Regions from separate parts of the Roseateles sp. GW823-FHT07B05 genome, predicted to be linked through region 1. Evidence: predicted binding sites of a transcription regulator. Region 1 holds the regulator's gene; each other region holds the start of a gene.
What was found. The regulator FNR, encoded in region 1, switches genes on or off when oxygen is low (the NO sensors DNR and NnrR bind a similar motif). The targets are predictions, from matches to a motif close to TTGATNNNNATCAA.
Positions count from the first base shown of each region.

Region 2: AC1Q7O_RS02040 (oxygen-binding di-iron domain-containing protein) is a predicted target of FNR. The motif match lies at 1,131-1,144, and genes of this name have one in related genera.
Region 3: AC1Q7O_RS10985 (TraR/DksA family transcriptional regulator) is a predicted target of FNR. The motif match lies at 1,685-1,698, and genes of this name have one in related genera.

Region 1 is NZ_JBXAGX010000001.1:1,025,026-1,028,290, reverse strand. Features, by position in the region: gene hemN (oxygen-independent coproporphyrinogen III oxidase) at 1-1,182, opposite strand, end outside; gene fnr (fumarate/nitrate reduction transcriptional regulator Fnr) at 1,290-2,042, shown strand; gene AC1Q7O_RS04215 (BON domain-containing protein) at 2,398-2,733, opposite strand; gene AC1Q7O_RS04210 (sigma 54-interacting transcriptional regulator) at 2,922-3,265, opposite strand, start outside.
Region 2 is NZ_JBXAGX010000001.1:527,175-530,439, forward strand. Features, by position in the region: gene AC1Q7O_RS02035 (DEAD/DEAH box helicase) at 1-1,066, opposite strand, end outside; gene AC1Q7O_RS02040 (oxygen-binding di-iron domain-containing protein) at 1,206-1,985, shown strand; gene AC1Q7O_RS02045 (M56 family metallopeptidase) at 2,013-3,245, opposite strand; gene AC1Q7O_RS02050 (BlaI/MecI/CopY family transcriptional regulator) at 3,238-3,265, opposite strand, start outside.
Region 3 is NZ_JBXAGX010000004.1:166,002-169,266, forward strand. Features, by position in the region: gene AC1Q7O_RS10970 (substrate-binding periplasmic protein) at 1-3, shown strand, start outside; gene AC1Q7O_RS10975 (IMPACT family protein) at 13-618, shown strand; gene queA (tRNA preQ1(34) S-adenosylmethionine ribosyltransferase-isomerase QueA) at 570-1,616, opposite strand; gene AC1Q7O_RS10985 (TraR/DksA family transcriptional regulator) at 1,744-2,115, shown strand; gene AC1Q7O_RS10990 (hypothetical protein) at 2,136-2,504, shown strand; gene AC1Q7O_RS10995 (substrate-binding periplasmic protein) at 2,595-3,265, shown strand, end outside.

The DNA of each region.
Region 1 (3,265 bases):
GCGCCCCTGGCACATCAGCGCCATGATGACGGCACGGCGCAGCAGGTCGTCACGCGTCAGCGCCAGGCCGCGCTGCACAGGCAGCTGCTGCTGGTTCAGCGCATCCTCGTACTCGGCCAGCGTCTTGGCGTTCTGCGCGTAGGAGGCCCCCACGCGGCTGATGGCAGAGACGCCCAGGCCCACGAGGTCGCAGTCGGGCTGCGTCGAGTAGCCCTGGAAGCCGCGGTGCAGCAGGCCCTGGCGCTTGGCGATGGCCAGCGGGTCGTCCGGCAGCGCGAAGTGGTCCATACCGATGTAGGTGTAGCCCTCGCCCAGCAGCGCGCTGATGGCACCCGACAGCATGGCCAGCTTGTCGCCCGCGGGCGGCAGCAGCTCGGCGACGATGCGGCGCTGTGGCTTGAAGCGCTGCGGCAGGTGGGCGTAGGCATACATCGCGATGCGGTCGGGCCGCAGCTCGGCCACCTGCGCGATGGTGCGGGCGAAGCTGGCGGGCGTCTGCAGCGGCAGGCCGTAGATCAAGTCCACGTTGGTGGACGAGAAGCCCAGTTCGCGGGCGTGCTGCATCAGCGCGGCCACCTGCTCCAGCGGCTGCACGCGGTGAACGGCCTTCTGCACGGCGGCGTCGAAGTCCTGCACGCCGAACGACAGCCGGTTGAAGCCCAGCAGCCGCAGGTGGGCCAGCCGGGCCAGGTCCACCGTGCGCGGGTCCACCTCGATGGACAGCTCGGCGCCCGGCAGCAGCTTGAAGCGGCGCCGCAGCATCTCCATCAGCTCGCCCAGCTCGGCGTCGGACAGGAAGGTGGGCGAGCCGCCGCCCAGGTGCAGCTGCGACACCGGCGCGATGCCACCGGCCCCGGCGGCGAGCGCATCGGCCACCAGGTCCACCTCACGGCCCAGCGCGGCCAGGTAGGGCGCGGCACGGTCGTGGTGCTTGGTGATGATCTTGTTGCAGGCGCAGTAGTAGCAGAGCTGCTCGCAGAACGGGATGTGCACGTACACCGACAGCGGCTGCACCGTGCCGCGCTGTCGCAGCGCCTGCAGGTGTTGCGCACCCTGGTGGGCCTCGACGAAGCGGTCCGCCGTCGGGTAGGACGTGTAGCGCGGTCCGGCCACGTCGTGTCGGCGCAGCAGGTCGGCAAGCTCAAGTTCGAGTTGGGGAGGACGATCGGTCACAGCAGCCATGTCGCCACTTTGCCGAGCCAGCCCCGCCCCGGCCTTGACGCAGGTCAAGGCCGGGGCGGGTCGCCTGGCGAAGAATGCCCCACATGCTGACGACCCAACCCTGCCCGATGCGCGCGTCGCCCGCATCCGAACCGTCGACACTGCCCGCCATCGAGCCGCTGAAGGTCGCCTGCGCCAGCTGCAACCTGCGCGAGCTGTGCCTGCCCGTTGGCCTGAATTCGGGCGAGCTGCAGCAGCTGGACGGCCTGGTCGCCAAGCGCCGCTCGGTGGCACGGGGCGACCACCTGTTCCGCAACGGCGAGCGCTTCGAGGCGCTGTACGCGGTGCGCACCGGCTTCTTCAAGACCTGCGTGGGCAGCGAGGACGGCCGCGATCAGGTGACCGGCTTCCAGATGGCCGGCGAGCTGCTGGGGCTGGACGGCATCAGCAGCGACCACCACCACTGCGACGCCGTCGCGCTGGAGGACTCGTCGGTCTGCGTCATCCCCTACGCGCAGCTGGAAGACCTGTCGCGCGAGTTCACGGTGCTGCAGCACCAGTTCCACAAGATCATGAGCCGCGAGATCGTGCGCGATCACGGCGTCATGCTGCTGCTGGGCAACATGCGCGCGGAGGAGCGGCTGGCCGCCTTCCTGCTGAACCTGACGCAGCGGTTGCAGGCGCGCGGGTTCTCGGCGTCCAGCCTCGTGCTGCGCATGACGCGCGAGGAGATCGGCAGCTACCTGGGCCTGAAGCTGGAGACCGTGAGCCGCACGTTCTCGCGCTTCCAGGACGAGGGGCTGATGGAGGTGAAGCAGCGGCAGCTGCGCATCCTGAACCAGGCGGGGCTGCAGGCGCTCGTCAACAACAGCCGGTGTTGAGTTGAGGCCCCTCGCCCGCGCTTGCCGCTGAACGCGGGCAAGCCCGGGCGGTCTTGCAGACCGCGCAGCCGACGGAGCGGCTGCCCTTCGGCAGGCACGACAAGTCCTGAGGACTTGTCGTGTCCGGCCTCAGCCCCCGAGGGGACGGCGATGATCGCGGGGGTGGCCCCGCTCGCACATCGCCCAAGGGGGCCGGCTTGCGGGGTGGAGTCGGACACAAGCAGTCCCTGCGGACTGCTTGTGCCTACGGAACGCCATGGGCCTCTGGCCCATGGCAGGCCCGGCGCTCGGCCCCAATGCAAAAAAGAAAAAGCCCCGCGGCGTGCGCGGGGCCTTGAAGTCACGAGCGGTGAGGTCAGCCGACCTTGATCTCGTTGCGCACTTCCTTCACGCCGGGGACGGCGGCGACGAGCTTGATGGCCTTCTGGGCCAGTTCGGCGCTGGGGGCCGCGCCCTTCACGATGACGACGCCGCTGTCGGTGCTGCTGACGGTCAGCGGCAGGGTCTGCAGGTCCTTGTCCTGCTGCAGCACGGCCGCGGCCTGGGCGGCAACAGCGGCGGCGTCCGCAGGCTGGGCCTGCGGCGCCTGACCGGCGGGCGCCGGGGCCGGGTCGGCGGCGAAGGCGGTGGACAGGGCCGTCGCCGTCAGGGTGGCGGTCAGCAGGCGGGCAAAGGTGGAAGCGTGTTGCATGCGTATCTCCTGAGGATGCGTGGATAAAACGCGGCACCGGATCGGCACCACGACACCCTCAGCGCAACAGCCGTGCCAGCCCCGACTTCTCCTTTCATATCAACCACTTGACTCTCTTGCGAGCCGGGTTGGCACGGCCAGGCGGGCGATTCTGTCGCCGCCTGGCGACAGGCCCGGCGCCGCGCGGGCTAAGTGCCTGATTCACCGGACCTTTTGCTGTCGCTGAAATCCGACGCCGCATCTTGGGGGTCGTCGCGGAACAGCTGCGGGTCCAGCCCGTGCTTCTGCATCAGCCGGTAGAACTCGCTGCGGTTGCGGTCGGCCAGCCGCGCGGCCTCGGCGACATGGCCGGAGGTCAGCCTGAGCAAGCGGTTCAGGTAGTCGCGCTCGAAGCGCTGCTTGGCCTGCTGGTAGTTCAGCACCTCGGCCGACGGCATCTGCAGCGCCCGCTGCACCTGCGCCAGCGGCACCAGCGGCGCCGTCGCCAGCACGCAGACCTGCTCGACGACGTTGTAGAGCTGGCGCACGTTGC
Region 2 (3,265 bases), 500 kb from region 1:
TCAGCACCAGCGCATGCGCCAGGCTCACCTGGCTGGCCTCGTCGAACACCAGCAGGTCGAACGGCGGCTCGCCGTCGGGTGACAGCTCGCGCAGCGTCTTCAGCGTGAAGGCGGCGCGCGTGGTCGTCATGCTGGCGAGACGGCAGCGCCGCAGCACCTGCAGCGACGAGGCGCGCAGCTGGTCGCGCAGATCGGCCACGCGGTCAGCCCAGGCCTTCAGCGCGTGCGCGTCGCGCGCGGCGGGGCGGGCCGCCTCGGCGCGCGCCAGTCGGGCGATGAGGTCGCGGTCCTGCGTCGGGATGAGGTGCTCGCGCCCTGCGTAGGCGGCGGCGTCGAAGCGCGTGCCCAGGCGCTGCACGGCACCGCGCAGGGGCTCGCGGCGGCCCTTGTGCAGCGCCTTGTCGACGGCCAGCGTCGCCAGGTCCACCGCTTGGTTGGTGGTGGACAGCAGCAGCACGCGCGCGGCCGGGTGGCGCTCCAGGTACTCGGCCAGCAGCACGCCCAGCGTCGTCGTCTTGCCAGTGCCCGGCGGCCCCCACAGAAAGCCGCTGCTGAAGCCGCTCAGCGCCAGCGCCGCCCGTTGCGCCGGGCGCAGCCAGCGGAAGGGCTCGCCGGTCAGCGGCGTGCCGCCGCGCAGCGGCTGGGGCGCGGACAGGTCCGGCAGGCAGGCCAGCGCGGTTTCTGCCCAGGGCGTGTCCCACCAGGCATCGGCGACGGCGTTCAGGAAGCGCGTGGGGTAGATCCGGATCAGGTGCCCGGCCGGCGGCGGCGGGCTGCTGGCGTTCTGCAGCACCAGCTCGTCGTTCTCGGCAACGACGGCCAGCACGCTGGCGCCGCCCTTGGCCGGGCTGCCCCACCAGGCGGCTGCGCCGTCCAGGCTGTCGTCCAGCAGCGCCTGGGCCGACGCGGCGCCCGGCCGCTGCCCTTCGGCGAACACATAGCCGGGCTCCAGCGTCACGCGCCACAGCGTGCCGTCACGCTCGGCGTGCAGCACCTTGAAGTCGTAGTACTCGGGCGTGGCCGACAGCTCGGCGCCCAGCGCCGCGCGGATGTCGGCGAGGCTCATGGCAACAGGAAACTCGGAAGCAGAAAGGGTGTAACTGTAAATGCATACAGCATTGGGCGCCGCCTTGATCCCGCTCAAGACCCGCCACGCGTCGCGCGGTTAGCCTGCGCAGCCACCATCACTTCATCGGGTTGCCACGATGTCCATCGAGTTGTTCCGCCAGGACCGGCATGTCTGCGTCATGTTCGCGCGGCTGGGCGACGAGGGCGGCGACGCCGTGCAGTCCAACCAGTTCCTGCTCGTCAACGGCGACACCGGCGCCATCCTCGACCCCGGCGGCAACATCGCGTATCACGAGCTGTACCTGGGCATGTCGGCCTTCTTCCCGCCGCACAAGCTGGCGGCCATCCTGGCCTCGCATGCCGACCCGGACATCATCGCGTCGCTGGACCGCTGGATGACGGCCACCGACGCGCCGGTCTACATCTCGCGCGTGTGGGAGCGCTTCGCGCCGCACTTCTGCAAGCCCGGCAAGACGACGGGCCGCATCGTCGGCCTGCCGGATGCCGGCGAGCGGCTGCGGCTGGGCACGGGGGCGGACCGCTTCGAGCTGTGGGCGCTGCCGGCGCACTTCCTGCACGCCGAGGGCAACTTCCAGTTCTACGACCCGGTCAGCCGCATCCTGTTCTCGGGCGACCTGGGCGCCTCCATGGGCGTGAGCCTGAACCCGGAGCAGCCGGTCACGTCGCTGGCCGCGCACATCCCGCGCATGGAGGGCTTCCACCGCCGCTACATGGTCAGCAACAAGGTGCTGCGTCTGTGGGCGGCGATGGTGCGGCAGCTGGACATCCGCATGATCGCGCCGCAGCACGGCGCGCCCATGGTGGGCGCCGCCGTGCAGGAGTTCATCGCCTGGGCGGAGCAGCTGGAATGCGGCGTGGACCTGTTCGGCGCGGCGAACTACCGGGTGCCGGGCTGACGCTCGCCCGCGGCGGCGGGCCGGCATTCAGGGTTTTGCGTCGGCCAGCAGCGTCGGCGTGATGCTCAGCGACAGGTGCTCGCTGGCGACCGGGTCCTCGCGGCCTTGTTCGATCAGCGCCTTGATGCCGTTGCGGGTGATGAGGCGAGGGCGTGAGACGACGCTCAGCGGGTCGCCCTTGCTCACTTCGGCGCGCAGATCGATCTTGTCGTCGCCCAGGTCGTGCGCCACGATGGCCACGGCCACCTGGTCGGGCGCCGGTGCGCCGGGGCGGCCGTTGAGCATCAGCAGCGCGCGTTCGCCGAGGTGGACGCGCAAGGTCGTCTTGGCCGACTCGGTCTTGCGGTTCTCGGCGTTGCCGGTGCGGTAGCTCAACTCCAGCTTCAGTTCCACCAGCGGCCCCTCGGCCGCGGGCGCCTCGCCTTGCGCCGCGTAGGCCACGCCGGCCATCGCCAGCAGGCCCGCGGCCAGCGCGGCAGCGCCGGAGCGCGTGAGTCGGCGGGGATGGTTCAGCATGGCAATCCTTTCAACGAGCGGATGGGTCGTGCCCCAGCGGCTGGCCAGCGGCGCGCCGAGGTGGTGAAGGTCGTGGGCGGCGAGCAGCGCCTGCGTGTAGTCGGCCCGTGCTGCCGGGTGGGCGGCGAGCACGGCGGCGTCGCAGGCCAGCTCCTGGTCGGCCCGGAAGCGGCGCAGCGCCCACCAGGCCAGCGGGTTCCACCAATGCAGCGCCGCCAGCACGCAGGCGAGCAGGTTCCAGAGGTTGTCCAGCCGTTCGAGGTGCACGCGCTCGTGGGCCAGGATCAGATGGCGCTGTGCGGGCGGGAAGCGTTGCTCGAAATCCGCCGGCAAGGCCACGCGCGGGCGCAGCAGGCCGACGAGGGCCGGGCTGCTGCCAGCGGGCAGCCGGGCACCCAGCCGGGCCAGGCGCCCCTGCCGCCACGCCTGCCCCAGCAGCACGCCGGCCGTGCCCAGCAGCCACAGCGCCAGCCAGGCCGAGGCCGCGCCGGCCGGCGGCGCGGGCAGGGCGGGTGCTGCCAGCGGCTGGGCCGCGCCCGCGGCCTGCCACACCAGGCGCAACGGCTCGGTGGCCGGGCGCGGCAGCGCCGCGGTCAGCAGCAGGGCCGGCAGCAGCAGCCAGCCCCGGTAGAGCGCCCCGGCGCCCAGGCGTTGCAGCAGCGGGCGCAGCAGCGCCAGCAACGCCACCGCGACGCCGAACAGCGCCGCCTGCCGGAGCAGGCCGGCCAGCAGCGCCTCAGTCATGCCCCTGCTCCTTCAGCAGC
Region 3 (3,265 bases), on a different contig from region 1:
TGACGGAACCCCATGCCGCTGACCCTGGCCGCCCCTGCGCGGCATGAGCTGATCGTCAAGAAGAGCCGTTTCCTCGGCTGCGTGGAGCCCTGCGCCGACCGCGCCGCGGCGCTGGCCCGCGTGGCGCAGCTGCGCGCCGAGCACCCGGGCGCCGCCCATGTCTGCTGGGCGCTGCTGGCCGGCGGCCATTCCGCCGCCAATGACGACGGCGAGCCCGGCGGCACCGCCGGCCGGCCCATGCTGGACGTGCTGCGCCACCAGGGGCTGGAGGGCGTGCTGGCCACGGCCGTACGCTACTGGGGCGGCGTGAAGCTGGGCGCCGGCGGGCTGGTGCGGGCCTACACGGACTGCATCGCCCAGGCGCTGCTGACGGCCGACAAGATCGAGCGCGTCGCCCAGGCCGAGCTGGGCTGCGAGCTGCCCTACGAGCTGGAGGGGCGGCTGCGCCGGCTCGTCGAGCAGCACGGCGCACAGCTGCTGGACGTGCGGCACGAGGCGCGCGTGCACATGCGCTTCGCGCTACCGGTCACGGCACGGCCGGCGTTCGTCGCGGCCGTCGATGAGGCTGCTCAGGGCCGCGTCGGCTGGGTGCGCGACAGCAGCATCGCGTCGCCGTAGCTGAAGAAGCGGTAGCGCTCGGCGATGGCATGGCGGTACAGCGCCATGACCTGCGCATGCCCGGCCAGCGCGCTGACCAGCATCATCAGCGTGCTCCTGGGCAGGTGGAAGTTGGTGACGAGCCGGTCGACGACGCGGAACTCGAAGCCCGGCGTGATGAAGATGTCGGTCTCGCGGGCGCCGGCCTGCAGCGTGCCGCCACGGGCGGCGGACTCCAGCGCGCGCAGCGTCGTCGTGCCCACGGCCACCACCCGGCCGCCGCGCGCGCGGCAGGCGGCGACGGCGTCCACCGTGGCCGGCGGCACGTCGAACCATTCGCTGTGCATCTTGTGGTCGGCCAGCTTGTCGACGCGCACCGGCTGGAAGGTGCCGGCGCCGACGTGCAGCGTCACGTGCGCGCGTTCGACGCCGCGCTCGGCCAGGCGGGCCAACAGGGCCTCGTCGAAATGCAGCGCCGCGGTCGGTGCGGCAACGGCGCCGGGCTCCTTGGCGAACACGGTCTGGTAGCGGCGTTCGTCATCGGCGCTGTCGGCATGCTCGATGTAGGGCGGCAGCGGCACATGGCCGTGAGCCTCCAGCAGCGCGAACGGGTCGCCGGCAAAGCGCAGGTGGAACAGACCGTTGTCGGGCCCGCAGCGGCCCAGCACCTCGGCGTCGAAGGCGTCGGCGAAGCGCACGCGGCTGCCGGGCTTGGGGCTCTTGCTGGCGCGCAGGTGCATCCACACCTCCTGCGTGCCGGGCAGCACGCGCTCCACCAGCGCCTCGACGTTGCCGCCGGTGGCCTTCACGCCATACAGCCGCGCCTTGATGACGCGCGTGTTGTTGAACACCAGCAGGTCGCCCGGCGACAGCAGCGCGGGCAGCTCGCGGAACACGCGGTCCACGGGCTCGGGGCCGGTGGCGTCGAGCAGGCGCGACGCGGTGCGCTCGGCGGCGGGGTGCTGGGCAATCAGCTCGGGAGGGAGATCGAAATCGAAGTCGGCGACCGTGTGGGACATGCGCTTGAGGGCCGGACGGACCCGTGCCAAACCAGTGGCGGGAGGCGGATTCTCCCATCGCCACCTTCTTGATGCAGCGCAATGCGGCGCCGCGGGCAGGCTGCCAGCATGGGTGCCAGGAGGTTCCATGACCACTGCCCTCACCCCCGGCCAGCATGCCCTGCTGGAGACCGAGTTGACCCTGGCACGCCAGCGCGTGCGCGCCTCGCTGCAGGCCCAGCGCGAAGGCGTCGACCGCATCACCCATGCCGCCGCACTGCTGGCCGACGACCCGCACGACCGGCGCGAGCACGACGCCGACCGCACGCTGGACCAGGCCCGCGACGACCACCTGCTGGCCGAGCTGGACGCCCTCGACGACGCGCTGCTGCGCCTGAAGACGCCCGGCTACGGCCGCTGCATCGACTGCGCCGCCGTCATTCCCTTCGACCGGTTGCAACGCCAGCCGCAGGCACTGCGCTGCGTCGACTGCCAGGCCGCCGCCGAAACCACCCGCTGACATTCCCCAGGAGATCCCGCATGTTCCACGCCGTCGTCCATCTCGACCACCACCACGCCCAGGTGCTGCATTTCGATGCCCACCAGGTGCACGCCGCGCGCATCGAGGCGCATGAGCGGCACGCGCACGGCGATGACACGCGCAGCGTGCAGGCGCTGTTCGCCGCGCTGTGCCAAGCACTGCAGGACACGCCCGAGGTGCTGATGACGGGCTCGCACGTCGTGCTGGGCCAGTTCCGCCACTACGTGGAGGCACACCGGCCGCAGCTGGCGCCGCACATCGCCGACTACCGCCCCGCGGCCGAGTTGAGCCAGGGCCAGCTGCTGGCGCTGGCCCGCCAGTTCTTCCGCGCCCACGACCGCATGGCCGGCGTGCCGACGCCGGGCTGACCCCGGCCGCGCGGCGCGGCGCGGGAAATCGCACACCCGGCCCGCGGCGCTGCAAAGGCTTGTCATGCGGGCGACCTAGACTCGGCCGCCGTGAAACGCCGCTCCTGCCTCGCGCTGACCGCCCTGCTCGCCGCGCCGCTCGCCATCGCGGCGGCCGACGACGCGGTGCTGCAGGGCTTCACGGAGAACCTGCCGCCGCTGAACTACCAGGACGACGGCGGCGCCCAGGGCTTCAGCGTCGAGCTGCTGCGCCTGATGGCCGCCGGCGCCGGACTGCGGCTGGCCCTGCAGGTGCTGCCCTGGCAGCGCGCCCTGCAGGCCGCCGAGGCCAGCGCCGGCAGCCTGCTGTTCTCGCTGACCCGCACGCCCGAGCGCGAGGCGCAGTTCCAGTGGGTCGGACCCATCGCGCAACGCCGCATCCTGCTGTATCGCCTCGCCAGCCGCAGCGACCTGGCCATGACCCAGCTCGCCGAGCTGGGCGCCGCGCGCATCGGCGTCGTGCGCGACTCGGCGGCAGACCGGCAGCTGCAGGCCGCCGGCCTGAGGCCCGGCCTGCAGCTGGAGCAGGGGCTGGACGACGCGACCAACGTGCGCAAGCTGCTGGCCGGCCGCATGGAGTACGTGGCGCTGCTGGACTGGGCCGCCGCCTGGAACCTGCGCCAGCTGCAGCTGCCCTACGGCACGCTGCAGCCGGTGATGGAGCAGGACGTGACGCGCAGCTACTACTACGGCCTGCGGCCCGACGCCGACCCGTCCATGGT